Regions from separate parts of the Pseudomonas sp. JDS08PS003 genome, predicted to be linked through region 1. Evidence: predicted binding sites of a transcription regulator. Region 1 holds the regulator's gene; each other region holds the start of a gene.
What was found. The regulator sigma-54, encoded in region 1, starts transcription at its own class of promoters, with help from an activator protein. The targets are predictions, from matches to a motif close to ANTGGCATNNANNTTGCTNT.

Region 1 (7,161 bases):
CGGTGGCGAACCTGGACGTTCTTCAGGGATTTTTGCAGGACCTGGCCCAGGCGCTCGGTCAGGTACACGGAGCGGTGGTGCCCGCCGGTGCAACCAATGGCAATGGTTACATAAGCGCGATTGCTGGCAGCGAAACGTGGCAGCCACTTGAGCAGATAGCTGGAGATGTCCTGGAACATTTCCTCGACATCGGGCTGTGCGGCCAGGTATTCGGCCACAGGTGCGTCCAGCCCGGATTGGGCGCGTAGTTCGGGCTTCCAATACGGATTGGGCAGGCAGCGCACGTCGAATACCAGATCGGCGTCCACCGGCATGCCGCGCTTGAAACCGAAAGACTCCACCAGGAACGCAGTCCCGGGTTCGGGTTGGTTCAGCAGGCGCAGCTTGATGGTGTCCCGCAGTTGGTAGAGGTTCAGATTGGTGGTGTTGACCTTGAGGTCGGCCAGATCGACGATGGGGCCCAGCAGCTGGGTTTCATCGTGGATGGCTTCGGCCAGCGAGCGATTGGCACTGCTCAGCGGGTGACGCCGCCGGGTTTCCGAGAAGCGCTTGAGCAGGGTTTCCTCGTCGGCGTCCAGATAGAGCACGTCGCACTGGATATGCCGGCTGCGTACTTCTTCCAGCAACTCGGGGAAGCGCGACAGATGGCTGGGCAGGTTTCGGGCGTCGATGGAAACCGCCACCAGAGGTTGTGCCAGTTCCGTGTGAATCAACGCGCGCTCGGCCAGCTCGGGCAGCAAGCCGGCGGGAAGGTTGTCGATGCAGTAGTAGCCGTGGTCCTCAAGAACATCGAGGGCGGTGCTTTTACCTGAGCCGGAGCGGCCGCTGACAATGATCAAGCGCATGATTACTGACCGTTTTGCTCGTCCAGGACAACCTGATACAAGGCTTCATTGCTGGTGGCACTGCGCAGTCGGTCACGGACTTCCTTGCGATCGAGCATGCTGGCGATCTGCCGGAGCAGTTCCAGGTGTGCGTCGGTAGCGGCTTCCGGAACCAGGAGGACGAACAGCAGATCCACAGGGGCACCGTCGATGGCGTCGAAGTCGATTGGAGCGTCCAGGTGCATCAGCGCACTGATAGGCGACTCGCAGCCTTTGAGGCGGCAGTGGGGAATGGCGATGCCGTTGCCAAAACCGGTGGAACCGAGTTTTTCACGGGCGATCAGGCTCTCGAAGACATCCTGCATCTCCAGATCAGGCACTTCGCGGCTGATCAGGTTGGCAATTTGTTCGAGGGCGCGTTTTTTACTGCCGCCCGGCACGTTCACCAAGGAACGGCCGGGGGTCAGGATGCTTTCAAGTCGGATCATGGGAGGGGAGTGTTAGCGACCCGTGCCTTGGAGAAGGTGGAGTTGCTTTTCCTTATGCTTTTTCAGTTGGCGGTCAAGCTTGTCCGTGAGCAGGTCAATTGCGGCATACATATCGTCATGTTCTGCATTGGCGACGACCTCCCCACCGTGGATGTGCAGGGTGGCTTCGATTTTCTGCTTCAGCTTCTCGACAGCCATGGTGACCTGCACATTGGTAATCTTGTCGAAGTGCCGCTCCAGCCGGTCGAGTTTCTCGCCGATGTAAGCGCGCAGAGGTTCAGTCACTTCGAGTTGGTGTCCACTGATGTTGACTTGCATACAGCTTCTCCTTCGTTGCCAGTGCATAACGCGGCAGGCTGGGTTGCCTGCCACCTAGACCGCGTTTGAAACCGACTTTCGACCTGTTTCAAACACACTCTGAAACGCTGTGGCCAGCCCGGCGGCTACATCAACCGCTTCCGTTCGCTGGAAGGCGCGATCCCAAGGGATTCGCGGTACTTGGCGACGGTACGACGGGCTACCTGAATGCCTTGTGCCTCCAGTAAACCAGCGATCTTGCTGTCACTCAACGGCTTTTTCTGATTTTCCGCAGCCACCAGTTTTTTGATGATCGCGCGGATCGCCGTGGACGAGCATTCGCCGCCTTCGGAGGTGCTGACGTGGCTGGAGAAAAAGTATTTCAGTTCATATATGCCCCGGGGGGTATGCATGAATTTTTGCGTGGTCACACGGGAAATGGTCGATTCGTGCATGCCCACAGCTTCGGCGATGTCGTGCAGAACCAGAGGTTTCATGGCTTCATCGCCGTACTCCAGGAAGCCCCGTTGGTGCTCGACGATCTGAGTGGCGACTTTCATCAGGGTTTCGTTGCGGCTCTGCAGGCTCTTGATGAACCAGCGAGCTTCCTGCAACTGATTGCGCATGAAGGTGTTGTCGGCACTGGTGTCGGCGCGGCGAACAAAGCCGGCGTACTGTGCGTTGACCCGCAGGCGTGGCACGGACTCCTGATTCAATTCCACCAGCCAGCGCTCGTTGTCCTTGCGCACGATGACGTCCGGGACCACGTATTCGGCTTCGCTGGATTCGATCTGTGAGCCCGGGCGCGGGTTGAGGCTCTGCACCAGTTCGATGACCTGACGCAGTTCGTCTTCCTTGAGCTTCATGCGGCGCATCAGCTGGCTGTAGTCGCGACTGCCCAGGAGGTCGATGTAGTCACTGACCAGGCGCTGGGCTTCGCTCAGCCAGGGAGTTTTTGCTGGCAGTTGGCGCAGTTGCAGCAGGAGGCATTCGCCCAGGTTGCGGGCGCCGATGCCGGCCGGCTCGAATTGCTGGATGCGGTGCAGGACGGCTTCGATCTCGTCCAGTTCGATGTCCAATTCCGGATCGAAGGCCTCGAGAATTTCTTCAAGGGTCTCGTCCAGGTAGCCCTGATTGTTGATGCAATCGATCAGGGTCACGGCGATCAGGCGGTCGGTATCCGACATCGGCGCCAGGTTCAATTGCCAGAGCAGGTGGCTTTGCAGGCTCTCGCCGGCCGATGTGCGAGTGGTGAAGTCCCACTCATCGTCATCGCTGCTGGGCAGGCTGCTGGCGCTGGTCTGGTAGACGTCTTCCCAGGCGGTGTCCACCGGCAGTTCGTTGGGGATGCGTTCGTTCCATTCGCCTTCCTCGAGGTTATCCACCGTGGGGGCGGTTTCCTGGTAGGAGGGTTCCTGGATCTCGGTGTTGGGTTTGGACTCTGTGTTGTCGGCCAAGGGGTCGCTGTTGTCGAAGTCTTCGCCATCTTCCTGGCGTTCGAGCATCGGGTTGGACTCCAGGGCTTCCTGGATTTCCTGTTGCAGGTCCAGGGTCGACAATTGGAGCAGGCGGATGGCCTGTTGCAGCTGCGGTGTCATCGTCAGCTGCTGGCCCATTCTCAGGACTAGCGATGGTTTCATGGCAGGGGCTTAACACCTTATTTGCCGGCGCACATGCGCCATCCACTACAGGGCGCCGGAGCGCCAAACATAAGCAAATTATATGCCTGAAACTGAAGTGTTTGCCTAGAGCGCTGTAACAATAAAATTTGTAGGGATTTATTGTTCCTGGCGCTCTGGCATCTAGCCCGACACCTCAGCCTTTACAGGCGGAACTCATGGCCCAGGTAGACTTCCTTGACCAGTTCGTTGGCCAGGATGGTCTCGGAGTCGCCTTCGGCGATCAGTTGCCCGTCATTGACGATGTAGGCGGTTTCACAGATGTCCAGGGTTTCGCGGACGTTGTGGTCGGTGATCAGCACCCCAATGCCCTTGGCCTTCAGGTGGTGGATGATCTGCTTGATATCGCCGACCGAGATCGGGTCCACGCCGGCAAAGGGTTCGTCCAGCAGGATGAACTTGGGGGCAGTGGCCAGGGCGCGGGCGATTTCCACGCGGCGGCGTTCACCACCGGACAGGCTCATGCCGAGGTTGTCGCGGATGTGATTGATGTGGAATTCCTGCAGCAGGCTTTCCAGTTCCTGGCGACGGCCGGCCTTGTCGAGTTCCTTGCGGGTCTCGAGGATGGCCATGATGTTGTCGGCCACCGACAGCTTGCGGAAGATCGAAGCTTCCTGGGGCAGGTAGCCGATGCCGGCGCGAGCGCGACCGTGCATCGGTTGGTGGCTGACATCCAGGTCGTCGATCAGGACGCGGCCCTGATCGGCCTGGACCAGGCCGACGATCATGTAGAAGCAGGTGGTCTTGCCGGCGCCGTTGGGGCCGAGCAGGCCGACGATCTGGCCGCTGTCGATGGACAGGCTGACATCACGCACGACCTGGCGGCTCTTGTAGCTCTTGGCCAGGTGCTGAGCTTTCAGAGTTGCCATTACTGGGCCTTTTGCTCGTCGGTTTTCTTTTTCGGCTGGATGACCATGTCGATCCGCGGACGTGGTGCGGTGACCGAGCTGCCATTGGCGCGACCGGCGTTAGCCACTTGCTTGACGGTGTCGTAGACGATCTTCTCGCCTTCGGTGGTGTTGCCGTCGTTGATGACCTTGGCCTTGTCGATCAGCACGATGCGATTCTGCTGAGCGTGGTACTGGATGGTCACAGCGTAGGCCTGAACCGGTTTCGGGTCGGTCTGCTTCTGCAACTGCTCGAAGTAGGCGAGGTTGCCCACCGACGTCACTACGTCGATTTCGCCGCTCTTGGCTCGGGTGATGGTCACGGTGTTGCCGGTGATCTTCATCGAACCCTGGGTGATGATCACATCGCCCTTGTAGGTGGCCACGCCGTTCTTGTCGTCCAACTGGGCGTCGTCGGCCTGGATGCGGATCGGCTGTTGGCTATCGTTCGGCAGAGCCCAGGCGCTCACGCTTCCCAGTGCTGCGCCCAGACTGAGCAAAATAGGGAGGGTTTTAACGAGCCTCATACTGTCCTCTTACGTTCGATAGCAGGTTCATCCTGCCGTCTTTCAAATACGCTTTCATTCCCTTGGCCGTAGTCACGCCGCCGGCGCCGTCGATTCTAACGGCTTGCTCGGTCTGCGCATATTGCTTCTGCGGGAATACTGTCATGCGGCTGGTGGTGATCAGCAGGTTGCGGTTGTGCTCATCGGTGCGGGAAACCCGTACCGAATCGATCAGTTCGACCTCGGTGCCGTCCGGATTGACTTCGCCTCGCTCGCTCTGGACGTGCCAGGGGAAAGTGGTGCCGCGGTACATCTGCAGGTCCGGTTTGGTCAGCAGCGTCACTTCGCTGGCCTTGACGTGCTCCACTTTGTCCGAGGTCATTTCGTACTGCAGCTTGCCGTCAGGCAGGTACTGCACGCTGCGGGCGTTGATCACGTAATAGTCGATGGCGTTCTCGTCGACCTGCACTACCGGCTTGTCGAGGAAGCGCTCTGGGCTGATGTTCCAGTAACCGACCGCCGCGAACAGCAGGGCGATGATCCCGAATATCAGGATGTTGCGAATCTTTTTACTCAGCATGGGTGGGCTCTATAGGTAAGCGGCGTTGGCTGCTTCAAGGCGGTCCTGGGCTTGCAGGATCAGCTCGCAGAACTCCCGGGCAGCGCCTTCGCCGCCGCGGGCTACGGTGGTGCCGTGGGCGTGCTCGCGGACAAAGCCGGCTGCGTTGGCCACCGCCATGCCCAGACCGACACGGCGGATCACCGGCAGGTCGGGCAGGTCGTCGCCCAGATAGGCGACCTGTTCATAGCTTAGGCCCAGTTGGGCAAGAAGTTCGTCCAGCACCACCAGCTTGTCTTCACGACCCTGGTACAGGTGGGGGATCCCCAGGTTCTTGGCCCGGCGTTCCACTACTGGAGTCTTGCGCCCGCTGATGATCGCTGTCTGCACTCCGGCGGCCATGAGCATCTTGATGCCCTGGCCGTCGAGGGTATTGAAGGTCTTGAACTCGCTGCCGTCTTCAAGGAAGTACAGGCGACCGTCGGTCAGTACGCCGTCGACGTCGAAAACCGCCAGCTTGATGTTTTTACCGCGTTGCAGCAGGTCGGTACTCATTACATCACTCCCGCGCGCAGCAGATCGTGCATGTTCAAGGCGCCGATCGGACGGTCTTCCTTGTTCACCACCACCAGGGCGCTGATTTTATGGTCTTCCATGATCTTCAGTGCTTCGGCTGCCAGCATATCGGCACGTGCAGTCTTGCCGTGAGGGGTCATGACCGAGTCGATGGTGGCGTGATGGATATCGATGGCACGATCCAGGGTGCGGCGCAGGTCGCCGTCGGTGAAGATCCCGGCCAGGCGGCCATCGGCCTCCAGGATCACGGTCATGCCCAGGCCCTTGCGGGTCATCTCCATGAGCGCGTCCTTGAGTAGGGTGCCCCGTTGCACCTGCGGCAGCTCAGTGCCTTCGTGCATCACATTCTCTACCTTGAGCAGCAGGCGGCGGCCCAGGGCACCTCCCGGATGGGAGAAGGCGAAGTCTTCGGCGGTGAAGCCGCGGGCTTCCAGCAGGGCCACGGCCAGGGCATCGCCCATCACCAAGGCAGCTGTGGTAGAGGAGGTAGGGGCCAGGTTCAGCGGGCAGGCCTCATGCTCGACATGCACATTGAGGTTGACGTCCGCGGCCTTGGCCAGCGGCGACTCAGGGTTGCCGGTAAGGCTGATCAACTGGATGCCCAGACGCTTGATCAAGGGCAGCAGGGTGACGATTTCGTTGGTGGAACCGGAGTTGGAGAGGGCCAGGATCACGTCGTCGCGAGTGATCATGCCCATGTCGCCATGACTGGCTTCGGCCGGGTGGACAAAGAAAGCCGTGGTGCCGGTGCTGGCCAGGGTGGCGGCGATCTTGTTGCCGATGTGCCCGGATTTGCCCATGCCGACCACTACCACTCGGCCTTTGCTGGCCAGAATCATCTCGCAAGCGCGTACGAAATCTGCGTCGATATGGGGCAGCAAGCCTTCTACTGCCTGAAGTTCGAGGCGGATGGTGCGTTGTGCTGACTGAATCAGGTCGCTGGATTGGCTCATGTCTGAAATCGTATAGCCCGATGAAAAGGCGGCGATTATAGCGGTAATGAACAAATCCCTCACGCAAGTTCGTCAGCCTTTATCCGGCTGGTATTGGGATTCATCCGATTATGCCTGTCTTGGACCTGAACGTTCACGGCTTCGGCCTTGGGGGCTCCGTATCAGCAGTGATATAGTTCGCCGCCAGTTCGGCCTGCCCAGGGGCACGTACTCCCGGCAGGGAGCCAAGCGTCCGAGTGATAGGCTGCATCGCAAGGAGTTTAGATGAGTGCCGATAACGCCTACGCGGTCGAGCTGAAGGGATTGTCCTTCAAGCGCGGTACGCGCAGCATTTTCAATAACGTGGATATCCGTATTCCGCGGGGCAAGGTCACCGGCATCATGGGGCCTTC
Region 2 (7,161 bases), 1.3 Mb from region 1:
GGGACTATGTGTTGCTCGACAGCGACAAGGCGGCCCAGAACCTGCACCTCACCAGTCAGCAGTTGGGGGTGAAGACCCCGCAACCTTTTTCCGTGACCCTGCGCACCTTGCATGGCGGTCGCCAGGAAGGGGTGAGCATCATCGACATCGACAATGGCGTGATGAAGCTCTCGGTGGTGCCGACCCGGGGCATGAATGTGTTGCAGGCCTCGGTGGGCGATGTGCGCCTGGGCTGGGATTCACCGGTCAAGGAAGTGGTCAACCCGGCGTTCATCGAACTCAATGGCCGCGGTGGCCTGGGCTGGCTGGAGGGCTTCAATGAGCTGGTGACGCGCTGTGGCTACGAGTGGGTCGGGCACCCTGGGCTGGACAATGGCGAGCTGCTGACCCTGCACGGCCGCGCGGCGAACATTCCCGCCAGCAAGGTCACTCTGCACATCGACGAAAAACCGCCGTACGCCATTCACTTGCGTGGCGAGCTCAAGGAACAGGCGTTCAAGAAGGTCGATTTCAGCGTTGCCACCGAACTGGTCACCGAGCCCGGCAGCACCAGTTTCACGCTCAATGATCGCTTGACCAACAACGGTGATTATCCCAAGGAGTACCAGGCGCTGTACCACAGCAACTTCAGCACGCCGTTCCTTGAGCAGGGGGCGAAGTTTGCGGCGCCGGTGAAGCAGGTCTCGCCCTTCAACGACAAGGCCAAGGCCGATCTGGCGGACTGGCAGACCTATCGCGGCCCGACCCGTGACTATGACGAGACCGTCTACAACGTCGTGCCCTACGCCGACACTCAGGGCGAGACCCTGGCGGTGCTGCATAACAAGGCGGGCAGCCTCGGCGTATCGCTGGGCTTCAATACCCAGCAGTTGCCAGTGTTCTCGCTGTGGAAGAACACCGACACCCAGGGCCAGGGTTATGTGACGGGGCTGGAGCCGGGCACCAGTTTTTCCTACAACCGTCGCTATCAGCGTCCGCTGAACCTGGTGCCGACCATCGGCGCAAAGGAGCAACGGCAATTCCAGATCCGCTACAGCCTGCTGGCAGACAAGGCCGCTGTGGATAATGCCCTGAGTCTTGTCAGTAAGATTCAGGATGGGCGCCAGACCGAAGTGCTCCCCACGCCGTTGGTGGATCTGTCCAAGGAGTGACCCTTCAATTCGTGCTCGGCCGATAGTGCAGGGCTTCTGCCAGATGCTCGCGGTTGATTCGTGCCGCCTGCTCGAGGTCGGCCAGGGTCCGGGCCACCTTCAGCAGGCGGTGGGCGGCTCGTAGCGATAGGCCCAGGCGTTCGCAGGCCGCTTCCAGCCAGCGTTCGTCTGCCGTGGATAAACGGCAATGGCGCCGTAGGCCGGGGAGGTCGAGATGGGCATTGGCGCAGCCCTGGCGTTGTTGTTGCAGCTCGCGAGCTAGAGCCACTCGGGCGGCGGCGCTGGCGCTGTCGTCTCCCGGTTGCGGCTCGGGGTTCAGGGTGGTGGCTTCGCGGGCCACGGTCAGGTGCAGGTCGATGCGATCCAGCAACGGGCCGGACAGCTTGTTGCGATAGCGCTGGATCTGTTCCGGCGTGCAGCGGCATCGTCCGCTGGGATCGCCAAGGTAGCCACAGGGGCAGGGGTTCATGGCGGCTACCAGTTGGAAGCGCGCCGGGAACTGCACCCGGTCGCGAGCGCGGGCGATGACGATCTGGCCCGACTCCATGGGCTCGCGCAGAACCTCCAGGACCTTGCGGTCGAACTCCGGCAATTCATCGAGAAACAACACGCCGTGATGGGCCAGGGTGATTTCTCCCGGTTGTGGTTTCGAGCCGCCCCCCACCAGCGCAGGGCCTGATGCCGAATGATGGGGTTGGCGGAAGGGGCGCTGGGGCCAGTGGCGCAGCGGCTTGTGGCTGCTCACCGATTGAATGGCCGCGACTTCCAGGGCTTCTTCTTCCTGCAAGGGTGGTAGCAGGCCGGGCAAGCGACTGGCCAGCAAGGTCTTGCCGGTGCCGGGCGGGCCGCTGAACAGCAGATTGTGGGCGCCGGCGGCAGCGATCAGAAGGGCACGCTTGGCGGCCAGTTGACCCTGGACTTCCCGCAGGTCGGGGTAGGGCGAGTGATTTTCCTGCAAACCGTCGCTGACGTAAGGCGGGAGGGGGGCGTGACCATTGAAGTGGGCGACGGCCTCCAGCAGATGGTCTACGGCGATCACCTCAAGGCCCGAGGCCAGGCAGGCTTCCTCGGCATTGGCACGGGGCACCAGCAGGGTGTGTCCAGCCTTGCGTGCCGCCAGCGCGGCCGGGAGCACACCGCGCACCGCTCGCACCTCGCCGGACAAGGCCAGCTCACCCAGGCATTCGATGTTGTCCAGTGCCAGGGCCGGCACCTGCACGCTGGCGGCGAGGATGCCCAGGGCGATGGCCAGGTCGAATCGTCCACCATCCTTGGGCAAGTCCGCCGGAGCCAGGTTGAGGGTGATGCGTCGAGACGGGAAATTGAATCCGGCGTTGAGAATGGCGCTGCGCACCCGGTCCTTGCTTTCCTTGACTGCGGCTTCCGGCAGCCCGACCAGGGTCAGGCTCGGTAGGCCGTTGGCCAGGTGCACTTCAACGCTGACAGCCGGAGCCTGTACGCCCACTTGGGCACGGCTGTGGATGATTGCCAGGGACATGGGGAGATCTTCCTTGAGACGGCGGGAACCGCGTCCTGCGGTGCTGCAAGGATAGATGAGGGCTTTGGCGGGAGGAGGCTTTGAATGCGCACAGGATATGTCACCGGCGCTACGGCTTTCGTTGGCAAACCGGCTCCAGGTTTGTAGGAGCCGGCTTGCCGGCGAATCGCGGGTTCAGCTCATTGCGCTGTCGGATTGAGTCGGGCTTCCAGCTCCGCCACTTTGGCCTCGAGGCTTTCCAGGCGTGCCCGGGTGCGGGCCAGGACCACCATCTGGCTGTCGAATTCTTCCCGGCTGACCAGGTCCAGCTTGCTGAAGCCGCTTTGCAGCAGGGCCTTGAACTGGCTTTCGATTTCATTGCGAGGCAGAGGTGTTTCACCGCTGAGCAAACGCGAGGCGTGGCCGCTCAGGGCATCGAGAAGGTCTTTGGGCGCGAGCATGGGAGTGTCCTGAATAGCAGATGGGCCGCAGTGTATCACGCACGGCTCAAGGGCTTGGTGATGCCCGGTCTGCACGTTTTTCGCGCATTCGGGCGGGCGCTCACGCACCGTTATTGTGCGTATCCGCAGTGCCGATTTGTGGCAAGCCCGGGCGGCCCTGGGCAAAGGATTGAAATCACTGATTTTTCCCGAGCTGGCAAGCTTTCTGCTTAGACCCTGGTGACCCATGCACTGATGCAGTCGCTGTGACGAATGCAGTGCGGCAGGCGGAGCGGGGAGTGTTTCGTCAGAAGCGGTTAGCTGGCGTCGGTCTGGCTGAGGAAGGCCGACGATGCGTTACAAAGCCAGGCACTGCGCTTAGACTTGAGTCGGGTTTGTTTTCCTGGGGCAAGTCCACCAATTCGGGAGAGAGTTTCATGAAGCTAGTCACTGCCATCATCAAGCCGTTCAAATTGGACGACGTGCGCGAGTCGCTGTCCGAGATCGGCGTGCAGGGCATTACCGTCACTGAGGTCAAAGGCTTCGGCCGGCAGAAGGGTCACACCGAGCTGTATCGCGGTGCGGAGTATGTGGTGGATTTCCTGCCCAAGGTGAAGATCGATGTCGCCATTGACGACAAGGATCTTGACCGGGTTATCGAGGCGATAACCAAGGCCGCCAACACCGGCAAGATCGGTGACGGCAAGATCTTCGTGGTCAATCTGGAACAGGCTATTCGCATCCGTACCGGCGAAACCGATACCGACGCAATCTAAGCCGCCAAACCCAACGCCCCAGGAGAAAACAATATGACTCTGCGTAAATTCGCAGGGCTAGGAGCCCTTTTGTCCCTCGTAATGCCTGGCCTGGCCATGGCAGCAGACGAAGTGGCAGCTCCAGTCCTCAATTCCGGCGACACCGCCTGGATGCTGACTTCCACAGCCTTGGTGCTGTTCATGACCATTCCTGGCCTGGCGCTGTTCTACGGCGGCATGGTGCGGTCGAAAAACATTCTTTCGGTGATGATGCAGTGCTTCGCCATTACCGGCCTGATCAGCATTCTGTGGGTCATCTATGGCTACAGCATTGCGTTCGACACGACGGGCATGGAGCAGGGAGTCGTCAACTTCAACTCCTTCTTCGGGGGCCTGGGCAAGGCTTTCCTGGCGGGCGTGACCCCAGCCAGCGTAACCGGCCCGGCGGCGCTGTTCCCTGAAGCGGTGTTCATCACCTTCCAGATGACTTTCGCCATCATTACTCCGGCGTTGATTGTCGGTGCCTTCGCCGAGCGGATGAAATTCTCCGCCATGCTGATCTTCATGGGTGTCTGGTTCACCCTGGTGTATGCACCGATCGCGCACATGGTCTGGTCCGGCAACGGCGGCCTGATGTGGGACTGGGGCGTGCTGGACTTCGCCGGCGGCACCGTGGTCCACATCAACGCCGGTATCGCAGGCCTGGTGGCTTGCCTGGTGCTGGGCAAGCGCAAAGGTTTCCCTACCACGCCAATGGCTCCCCACAACCTGGGTTACACCCTGATGGGCGCAGCCATGCTGTGGGTCGGTTGGTTCGGCTTTAACGCCGGTTCCGCTGCTGCGGCCAACGGCACTGCCGGCATGGCCATGCTGGTGACACAGATCGCTACTGCCGCCGCGGCTCTGGGCTGGATGTTTGCCGAGTGGATCACCCACGGCAAGCCAAGCGCACTGGGTATCGCTTCGGGTGTGGTCGCCGGTCTGGTGGCAATCACTCCGGCAGCTGGCACGGTTGGCCCGATGGGCGCCCTGATTATTGGCCTGGCCGCTGGCGTGGTGTGCTTCTTCTGCGCCACCAGCCTCAAGCGCAAGCTGGGTTATGACGACTCCCTGGATGCCTTCGGCGTTCATGGCATCGGCGGTATTCTCGGCGCGATCCTTACCGGTGTGTTCGCCGCTCCATCTCTGGGCGGCTTCGGCACCGTGACCGACATCGCCGCGCAAGTCTGGATTCAGTGCAAAGGTGTGGGCTTTACCGTGATCTACACCGCGATCGTTACCTTCATCATTCTCAAGGTCCTGGATGCCGTCATGGGGCTGCGGGTTACCGAGGAAGAGGAAGCGGTCGGTCTCGATCTGGCGCAACACAACGAGCGTGGTTACAACCTGTAATCGCGGCTGAAAAAAAGCCCGGCTCCGGCCGGGCATTTTTTTGCCTGGCGTTTGTCATTGAGAAAGGCTGAAAGGTTTTTCTGATAGGCATTGGCGTGTTTGCCATGGCGATATCCAGCAGGGCAAATGCTTACACTAAAGCAGGATTATTCGGCGCTTTGTTTTTTCCCTGAGCGCGCTAGAATGCGCGCCGAAGCGTGGAGAACGGTATGTGGCAACAGACCCTGATTACCCTGCGGGCCAGGCCCCGGGGCTTTCATCTGGTGACGGACGAGTTGCTCGCCGGCCTGCCCGAGTTGAGGGCATGTCGGGTTGGTCTGCTGCATTTATGGCTACAACATACCTCGGCCTCGTTGACCATAAACGAGAACGCCGATCCGGCGGTACGGCGTGACTTCGAGCGTTTCTTCAACACCCTGGTGCCTCAAGGCATGGCCGGGTACGAACATGACGACGAGGGCGCGGACGACCTTCCGGCGCACTTCAAAGCCAGTTTGCTAGGCTGTCAGCTGACTTTGCCGGTAGCGGCGGGGCGCTTGGCGCTAGGCACCTGGCAAGGTGTTTATCTGGGCGAGCATCGCGATCATGGCGGTGCTCGCAAAGTCCTTGCCACCCTGCAGGGTGATGAGGCATAAGCCGCTGAGTATCAGTGGACGTTGATTTTTTTCCGGCAGCCTTCGACAGTCGGCGCAGCTGGGCTATAACTAATCTGCTTTTCGCAAGTCATGAGGTAGAACATGAGCGACGATGATCTGGAAAACGACGACCTCGAAGTAGGTGACGAAGACGATACCGAAGAAGGTCTTGAAGCGGCCGCCGAAGATGTGGCGGAAGACGATGGCAGTGATGTTCCTGCTCCGACCGCCAAAGGCAAGGCCAAGGCCGCCGTCTCGGTAGACGAGCTGCCGAGTGTCGAAGCCAAGAACAAGGAGCGTGATGCACTGGCGCGTGCCATGGAAGAGTTCCTGGCCCGTGGCGGCAAAGTGCAGGAAGTCGAGGCCAATGTGGTCGCCGATCCGCCCAAGAAGCCTGATAACAAGTACGGCAGCCGGCCTATCTGAGCCTTGCTACTTGCTTGCTGAAAAAGCCCGCCGTCGCTGCGGGCTTTTTCATGGGCGCGTGCCGGGTGAATGGCGCCGCATGGCGGCGATCGCGAGCAAGCTCGCTCCTACAGAACGAGCCGCATCAGGCACCGCTGTGCCAGCGGCCCAGCAGTGCTGGAAGCTCTTTGAGGCTGCGAATCTCGGCATCAGGGGCGCGTTCGGCTTCCCAGGTCTTGCCCGCAGGATTGAACCAGATGGCACGCAGGCCCGCCTGCTGGGCGCCGGCAATGTCGTCGCCCGGGTGATCGCCGATATGCACAGCAGTATCCGCAGTGGCGCCACCGCGCTGCAGGGCTTCATGGAACAGCCGGGCGTCCGGCTTGGCGATGCCAATGTCTTCGGCGCACAGTGCGAACTTGAAGTAGTCCGCCAGGCCCAGGCGACGCACGTCGGCATTGCCGTTGGTGACGACCCCGAGGGCGAAGTGATTGGCCAGGGCTTCCAGGGTCGGCTGGACCTCGGGAAAGATCTCCAGCTGATGCCGCGCATGCAGGAATACTTCGAAGCTCTGATCGGCCAGCTGGTTGGCTTGACTGTGCTCATACCCGGCCTCTTCCAGGGCATGAAACAGCACCTGGCGGCGCAGGGCGCTGATCCGGTACTTGAGGTGTGGTTGTTCGAGCAGCACGCGCTCGCGAATGGCCCACAGGTGTTCCACCGGTACGCCGCCAAGATTCGGTGCGTGGTCCGTCAGCCACTGACGCAGAGTGGCTTCGGCGCTGACGATCACTGGAGCGGTGTCCCACAGGGTGTCATCGAGGTCGAAGGTGATCAGCTTGATGGTCATTACTCACCGCCTTTGTTGCGTTTGGCCCGTGGATGGGCGCTGTCGTAGACCGCTGC
Region 3 (7,161 bases), 1.1 Mb from region 1:
TGGCTCAGGAGCTGGCTCCTACGGGGCGGGGGTCAGCCCAGCAGTTCCTGCATGGCGATGATCTGTTCCGCGACCTGGATCAGCTTCTGTTGTTTGCTCATGGCCTGGCGGCGCATCAGGGTGTAGGCCTGTTCTTCGTCGCAGTCTTTCATCTTCATCAACAGGCCCTTGGCCAGCTCGATGCGCTTGCGTTCGGCCAGTTGCTGGTCCCGGGCCTGGAGTTGCGCGCGCAGGGCCTGGTCGCTTTCAAAACGTGCCATGGCCACGTCGAGAATCGGTTGCAGGCGCTGGACCTGGATGCCCTCGACGATGTAGGCGCTGACCCCGGACTTGATCGCCTGGCGCATCACCCCCGGATCGTGTTCATCGGTGAACATCACGATGGGTCGTGGTTGATCGCGGCTGACCAGCACCACTTGCTCCATGACATCGCGGCTGGGTGACTCGGTATCGATCAGGATCACGTCCGGACGCACCGTTTCGACGCGGCCCGGCAGGTCGATGGTCAGGCCGGATTCGTCAATCACCTCGAAACCGGCTTCGCTGAGGGCGGCCTTGAGCCTTCCGACTTTTTTCGCGGTGTCGTTGATCAGCAGGATACGCAGCATGTTCGCGGGCTCCGGTCAGCGCTGGGCAACAAGGGGAGGGGTGTCGTTCAGCGCATGCAGGCGGAAGCTGCGGGCATAGGCGGCAGGCTGAGAACCGTCCCACACCTTGCCATCGATCAACTGGCTGCTGCGCATGTCCTGGCCCCAGGCGGCGATGCCCAGCGCGGTGGCGGCTTCGCGGTACAGCTCAAGCTGCTGCACCTGGCGAGCGACGCCCAGGTAATCCGGGTCCTCACGCAGCAGGCCCCAGCGCCGGAACTGGGTCATGAACCACATGCCGTCGGACAGGTAGGGCAGGTTGACGGCGCCATGGTGGTGAAAGCGCAGGGCGTGGGGGTCCTGCCAGCGATTGCCCAGGCCGTCGGCGTAATCCCCCAGCAGCCGCGGCTCGATGCAGTCCAGCGGTGCATTCAGGTAATCGGCGGCGCTCAGCAACTGGGCAGTGCTGCGGCGGTTTTCCGGGCTTTGCTCGATAAAGCGGCTGGCTTCGAGAATCGCCATCACCAGGACCCGGGCGGTGTTGGGGTATTGCTCGACGAAGGCACGGGTGCAGCCAAGGACTTTTTCCGGGTGATCCGGCCAAATCGCCTGGCTGGTGGCCAGGGTGAAGCCCTGATCCTGCTGCACTGCACTGGCGCTCCAGGGTTCGCCGACGCAGAACCCGTCGATGCGCCCGGCCTGCAGATGAGCCACCATCTGCGGCGGCGGCACCACCACGCTGTCGACATCCTGCAGCGGGTGGATACCCTGGCTGGCCAGCCAGTAGTACAGCCACATGGCGTGGGTACCGGTGGGGAAGGTCTGGGCGAAGGTCAGTCGTGCCCGGCTTTGGTGCACATGGCGGTCCAATGCATCAGGGCTGGTCACCTTGAGGGCCTGCAGTTCCCGGGACAGGTTGATGCTCTGGCCGTTCTGGTTCAGGCCCATGAGCACGGCCATGTCGCAGGCATGGGTCCCGCCGATGCCCAGGTGCACGGCGTAGATCAGGCCGTACAGACTGTGGGCTGCGTCCAGTTCGCCGCTCACCAGCTTGTCCCGCAGCCCGGCCCAGGAGCTCTGGCGCTTGAGGTTCAGGGTCAGCCCGTAGGGCTGGGCAAAGCCCTGGGTGGCGGCGACCACCACTGAGGCGCAATCGGTCAGGGCCATGAAGCCCAGGTTGATGGCGGACTTTTCCGGGGCGTCGCTGCCGTTGACCCAGGCCAGCGCGGAGTTGGGGTGTTCAGTCATGGCTTGGCACCTTGCATAAAAAAGCGTCGTACCCACTGGTCAGGCAAAGCCCGTGCGGGTGACGACGCCGTTGTCCTTGAACCTGGACCGCCATTGGCGCAGGTCTGATGAAGCAAGTGGGTGCAAGGCATATGCCATTGCCGGGGATTTCATTCTGCGCCTCGCCTGCAAGCCCCGGGCGCGGCTATAATCGGCGCCTTATTCGCCGCCAACCGAGTTCATCCCGCCCATGTATACCCTGGCCCGCCAGCTGTTGTTCAAACTCTCCCCGGAAACCTCCCACGATCTGTCCCTGGACCTGATCGGTGCGGGCGGGCGTTTGGGCCTTAACGGTCTGTTGTGCAAGGCGCCGGCGCAGTTGCCGGTGCAGGTCATGGGCCTGGAGTTTCCGAATCCGGTGGGTCTGGCTGCCGGTCTGGACAAGAACGGCGCCGCCATCGACGGCTTCGCTCAACTGGGCTTTGGCTTCGTCGAAATCGGCACCGTCACCCCGCGTCCGCAGCCGGGCAACCCCAAGCCGCGGATCTTCCGTCTGCCTCAGGCCGAAGCCATCATCAACCGCATGGGCTTCAACAATCTTGGGGTCGATAATCTGCTGGCGCGGGTCGCTGCCTCCCAATACAAGGGCGTGCTGGGGATCAATATCGGCAAGAACTTCGACACGCCGGTAGAGCGAGCGGTGGATGACTACCTGATCTGCCTGGACAAGGTCTATGCCCATGCCAGCTATGTCACGGTCAATGTCAGCTCGCCCAACACCCCGGGCTTGCGCAGCCTGCAGTTCGGCGAGTCCCTCAAGCAGCTGCTGGCGGCTTTGAGCCAGCGCCAGCAGGAGTTGGCCGCAATCCACGGCAAGCGTGTGCCGCTGGCCATCAAGATTGCCCCGGACATGAGCGACGAGGAAACCTTGGAAGTGGCCCGCGCCCTGCTGGAAACCGGCATGGACGCAGTGATCGCCACCAACACTACCCTGAGCCGTGAAGGCGTCGAAGGCATGGAGTATGGCGACGAGGCGGGCGGTCTATCCGGCGCGCCGATGCGAGACAAGAGCACCCATACGGTCAAGGTACTGGCGACTGAGCTGGCCGGCCGTTTACCGATCATTGCCGTGGGCGGCATCACTGAAGGCAAGCACGCGGCTGAGAAGATCGCCGCGGGCGCCAGCCTGGTGCAGCTGTATTCGGGCTTCATCTATAAGGGGCCGGCGTTGATTCGCGAGTCGGTGGATGCTATCGCGGCCATGGGCCGATAAGAACGGGCGCAAGCGCGGGCATAAAAAAGGGCTCCTCGAAGGAGCCCCTGGGCCGAAGCCCGCCGCCCGGATGGGGCGTGCGTGGTTAAGTCGTCATCTATTCAAGTTTTAGGTGTCGGAATGTGCCCTGATCAGCCGACAGCGCGAAGTTCGTTGAGTCTGTGGATGCCCGCAGTGCCTGTCATACCGTCCCAGTTGTCGCCGCGTCCTTCTCGCCAGCCGTTAATCCAGGCTTGGCGTACCGACGGTAGAGTAAATGGGCAAAGCTCACGGGACTTGCCATTAACGCCATACTGATATCCGCGTAAAAATGCTCTTTCCAACGGATCACGCTTTAGTCTTCTCATAGGGTGTTTCCCTCACTTGTTGACTGTCTTATGTCCCGTCGACCTTCTTCTGAGGTCGGGCAGATTGTCTCTGCCGTTGGTGCTCGCTGCCGGCGTCGCGAGCCTTGATGTTGACGCCATTGCGGCGCCAACCTGTGTTGAGTTCTAACCAATAGGTCACAGCAAGTGAATGATCGTTTTGTCATAAGGACGTAACGAAAATGCTGTCCAGGCCATAAGCCGGGGCGGGTTTTTTAGCCTGTTTGTCAGGCAAAGCCCGCTGTAATCAGCCTCTCACTAGATGATGAGGTTAATGCTTTAGTGAGAATGTCGAACGGTTGCACTCAACTACTATTCGACGAAGGGTCGACTTATGTCATTTTGTTGCCCTGACTTTTTATCTGTCCCGGCCTCTAAGCTCTTTTGCCCTGCAAGAAAGCCTGCCTGCCGGGGTGGGACGGCACAGTTTCGTGCCACACGAGCGCTCTTGAAGAAAAGCGCTTGATTGAAAACCGAACGGGCGATGCGTTGTCCGTTCACTTATTGCTAAAGGCCCTGGTACTCCCATGTCGGATCGTTACGAACTCTTCCTCACCTGTCCCAAAGGCCTTGAAGGCCTGCTGATCGAGGAAGCCGTCGGGCTTGGCCTTGAGCAAGCGCGTGAGCACACTTCTGCCGTGCGCGGCATGGCTGACATGGAGACGGCCTATCGGTTGTGTCTGTGGTCGCGCCTGGCCAACCGGGTGCTGCTGGTCCTCAAGCGCTTTCCAATGAAGGACGCCGAGGACCTCTACCACGGTGTGCTGGATGTCGACTGGCAAGACCATATGCTGGCCGATGGCACCCTGGCGGTGGAGTTCAGCGGTCACGGTTCAGGCATCGACAACACCCACTTCGGCGCCCTTAAGGTCAAGGACGCCATTGTCGACAAGCTGCGCACACCTACGGGTGAGCGTCCTTCGGTGGACAAGCTCAATCCGGACTTGCGCATCCACCTGCGCTTGGATCGCGGTGAAGCCATCCTGTCCCTGGATCTTTCCGGCCACAGCCTGCACCAGCGCGGCTACCGCCTGCAGCAAGGCGCCGCGCCGCTCAAGGAAAACCTGGCGGCGGCGATCCTGATCCGCTCCGGCTGGCCACGTATCGCCGCGCAAGGCGGAGCACTGGCTGACCCGATGTGCGGTGTCGGCACCTTCCTGGTGGAAGCGGCGATGATTGCCGCGGACATTGCCCCCAACCTCAAGCGCGAGCAGTGGGGCTTTACCGCCTGGCTCGGCCATGTGCCGGCGCTGTGGCGCAAACTGCACGATGAAGCACTGGCTCGGGCCCAGGCCGGCTTGGCCAAGCCACCGCTGTGGATTCGCGGCTACGAGGCCGATCCACGATTGATCCAGCCGGGTCGCAACAACGTCGAGCGCGCCGGTCTCAGCGACTGGATCAAGATCTACCAGGGCGAAGTGGGCACGTTCGAGCCGCGCCCGGACCAGAACCAGAAAGGCCTGGTGATCTGCAACCCGCCCTACGGCGAGCGCCTGGGTGATGAAGCCAGCCTGCTTTACCTCTACCAGAACCTCGGCGAGCGCCTGCGTCAGGCCTGCCTGAACTGGGAAGCGGCGGTGTTCACCGGCGCCCCGGACCTGGGCAAGCGCATGGGCATTCGCAGCCACAAGCAGTACTCGTTCTGGAACGGCGCCTTGCCGTGCAAGCTGCTGCTGATCAAGGTGCTGCCGGATCAGTTCGTCACCGGCGAGCGTCGCACTGCCGAGCAGCGTCAGGTGGAACGCGAGCAGGCCCAGGCCGCTGCTGACGAAGCGCCAGTGCGCCAGTACAACAAGAACGGCAACCCGATCAAGCCGGCTCCGACCCCGGCTCCGGTGGTCGAGCAGGCCCGCCTGAGCGAGGGCGGGCAGATGTTTGCCAACCGTCTGCAAAAGAACCTCAAGCTGCTGGGCAAGTGGGCCAAGCGCGAAGGTGTCGAGTGCTACCGGGTCTATGACGCCGACATGCCGGAATACTCCCTGGCCATCGACCTGTATCAGGACTGGGTGCACGTTCAGGAGTACGCGGCGCCCAAGTCGGTGGACCCGGAGAAGGCCCAGGCGCGTCTGTTCGATGCCCTGGCGGCGATTCCCCAGGCATTGAACGTGGACAAGAGCCGGGTGGTGATCAAGCGTCGCGAGCGTCAGAGCGGCACCAAGCAATACGAGCGCCAGAGCGCCCAGGGCCAGTTCACCGAAGTCCGCGAAGGCGGGGTCAAGCTGCTGGTGAACCTGACCGACTACCTGGATACCGGGCTGTTCCTCGATCATCGGCCGATGCGCATGCGCATTCAGAAAGAGGCTGCCGGCAAGCGTTTCCTCAACCTGTTCTGCTACACCGCCACCGCCAGTGTGCACGCGGCCAAGGGCGGAGCCCGCAGCACCACCAGTGTCGACCTGTCGAAAACCTACCTGGACTGGGCGCGACGCAACTTCTCCCTCAACGGCTTCTCCGACAAGAACCGTCTGGAGCAGGGCGATGTGATGGCCTGGCTGGACAGCTGCCGTGACGAGTTCGACCTGATCTTCATCGATCCGCCGACCTTCTCCAACTCCAAGCGCATGGAAGGGGTGTTCGACGTCCAGCGTGACCAGGTGCAGTTGCTGGACCTGGCCATGGCCCGCCTGGCCCCGGGTGGCGTGCTGTACTTCTCCAACAACTTCCGCAAGTTCCAGTTGGATGAGAACCTCGCCGCGCGCTATCAGGTCGAGGAGATCACGGCGAAAACCATCGACCCGGATTTTGCCCGTAACAGCAAAATTCACCGCGCCTGGAAAATCAGCGCCCGCTGATGGCCGGATAAGTCCCCAAAGCCCGTTTTTTCGGGCTTTGGGGGCTGTTTAACGCTGGTCAAATTAATGGCTAATAGCTATAACTCACACCAAGTCCGGATGACACCCAAACTCGCTGGCGTGATGAGTTCTACTTATGCCGTTGCATGTGGTACGCCCGAAAATCCTGGGTTTCATTAGTGAAGAAGTATCTGCCTGGCTAGTGGCCGTGCTGGTGTTGCTTGCGGGCAGCATTCTCACCGGGCTGCTGGCCTGGTCCACTTACAACCTGAACAAACAGCAGCTGCGCCAACGCTTTCAATTGCTGGCCAGCGAACGCTACAGCCGTATCGAAGAGCGCTTTCAAGACCAGGAGCAACGCCTGGACGGTTTGCGGCGTTTCTTTGTTAATTCCGATCTGGTAACCCGCCAGGACTTCGATGGTTACGCCAAGCCCTTGCTGCGGCGCACCCAGGCCTATGCCTGGGCGCCTCTGGTGAGTCGTGCCCAGCGGCCGGCGTTCGAACAGGCGGTGCGGGATCAGGGCGTTCCGGGGTTTACCATTCTGCAATTGAACGCCAGCGGCCAGATGGAGCCGGCGGGTGAGCAGGAAGACTTTGCCCCGGTTCTGTATAGCCAGACCCAAAGCCCTCTGGGCTCGCCTCTGGGGTATGACTTGCTGGCCCAGCCTCAGCGCCGGGCTACTCTGGAGCGGGCCAGGGAGCTCAACGGCCTGGCGGTTTCGCCGCCTTTGCATCTGGTTGCCGTGGACCCTGCCTATGCCCGGGGTGTGCTGCTGGCGGCGCCGGTCAGGCGACCCCAGGACAGCCCCTTGCCCCAGGCCAGGCCCTACGGTTATGTGCTGGCGGTGATCAGCCTGCGGCAACTGGTGGCGGACGGCTTGCCGGTGCCGGCCAGCGACAACCTGTCGGTGCGGA

Region 2: a site for sigma-54 is predicted at 3,282-3,301, ahead of glnK (P-II family nitrogen regulator). Genes of this name have one in related genera too.
Region 3: a site for sigma-54 is predicted at 1,955-1,974, ahead of P7C00_RS10210 (CmpA/NrtA family ABC transporter substrate-binding protein). Genes of this name have one in related genera too.

Annotation. Positions count from the first base shown of each region.
Region 1 is NZ_CP120724.1:1,146,545-1,153,705, forward strand. Features, by position in the region: gene rapZ (RNase adapter RapZ) at 1-845, opposite strand, end outside; gene ptsN (PTS IIA-like nitrogen regulatory protein PtsN) at 848-1,312, opposite strand; gene hpf (ribosome hibernation-promoting factor, HPF/YfiA family) at 1,325-1,630, opposite strand; gene P7C00_RS05145 (RNA polymerase factor sigma-54) at 1,756-3,249, opposite strand; gene lptB (LPS export ABC transporter ATP-binding protein) at 3,432-4,157, opposite strand; gene lptA (lipopolysaccharide transport periplasmic protein LptA) at 4,157-4,702, opposite strand; gene lptC (LPS export ABC transporter periplasmic protein LptC) at 4,689-5,261, opposite strand; gene P7C00_RS05165 (HAD family hydrolase) at 5,271-5,795, opposite strand; gene P7C00_RS05170 (KpsF/GutQ family sugar-phosphate isomerase) at 5,795-6,769, opposite strand; gene P7C00_RS05175 (ATP-binding cassette domain-containing protein) at 7,034-7,161, shown strand, end outside.
Region 2 is NZ_CP120724.1:6,970,628-6,977,788, reverse strand. Features, by position in the region: gene P7C00_RS31305 (aldose 1-epimerase family protein) at 1-1,151, shown strand, start outside; gene P7C00_RS31300 (YifB family Mg chelatase-like AAA ATPase) at 1,156-2,649, opposite strand; gene P7C00_RS31295 (accessory factor UbiK family protein) at 2,829-3,089, opposite strand; gene glnK (P-II family nitrogen regulator) at 3,506-3,844, shown strand; gene P7C00_RS31285 (ammonium transporter) at 3,878-5,215, shown strand; gene P7C00_RS31280 (secondary thiamine-phosphate synthase enzyme YjbQ) at 5,425-5,850, shown strand; gene sutA (transcriptional regulator SutA) at 5,953-6,276, shown strand; gene P7C00_RS31270 (HAD family hydrolase) at 6,401-7,105, opposite strand; gene xerC (tyrosine recombinase XerC) at 7,105-7,161, opposite strand, start outside.
Region 3 is NZ_CP120724.1:2,224,409-2,231,569, forward strand. Features, by position in the region: gene P7C00_RS10205 (ANTAR domain-containing response regulator) at 33-608, opposite strand; gene P7C00_RS10210 (CmpA/NrtA family ABC transporter substrate-binding protein) at 624-1,835, opposite strand; gene P7C00_RS10215 (quinone-dependent dihydroorotate dehydrogenase) at 2,065-3,087, shown strand; gene rmf (ribosome modulation factor) at 3,219-3,434, opposite strand; gene rlmKL (bifunctional 23S rRNA (guanine(2069)-N(7))-methyltransferase RlmK/23S rRNA (guanine(2445)-N(2))-methyltransferase RlmL) at 3,980-6,244, shown strand; gene P7C00_RS10230 (diguanylate cyclase) at 6,381-7,161, shown strand, end outside.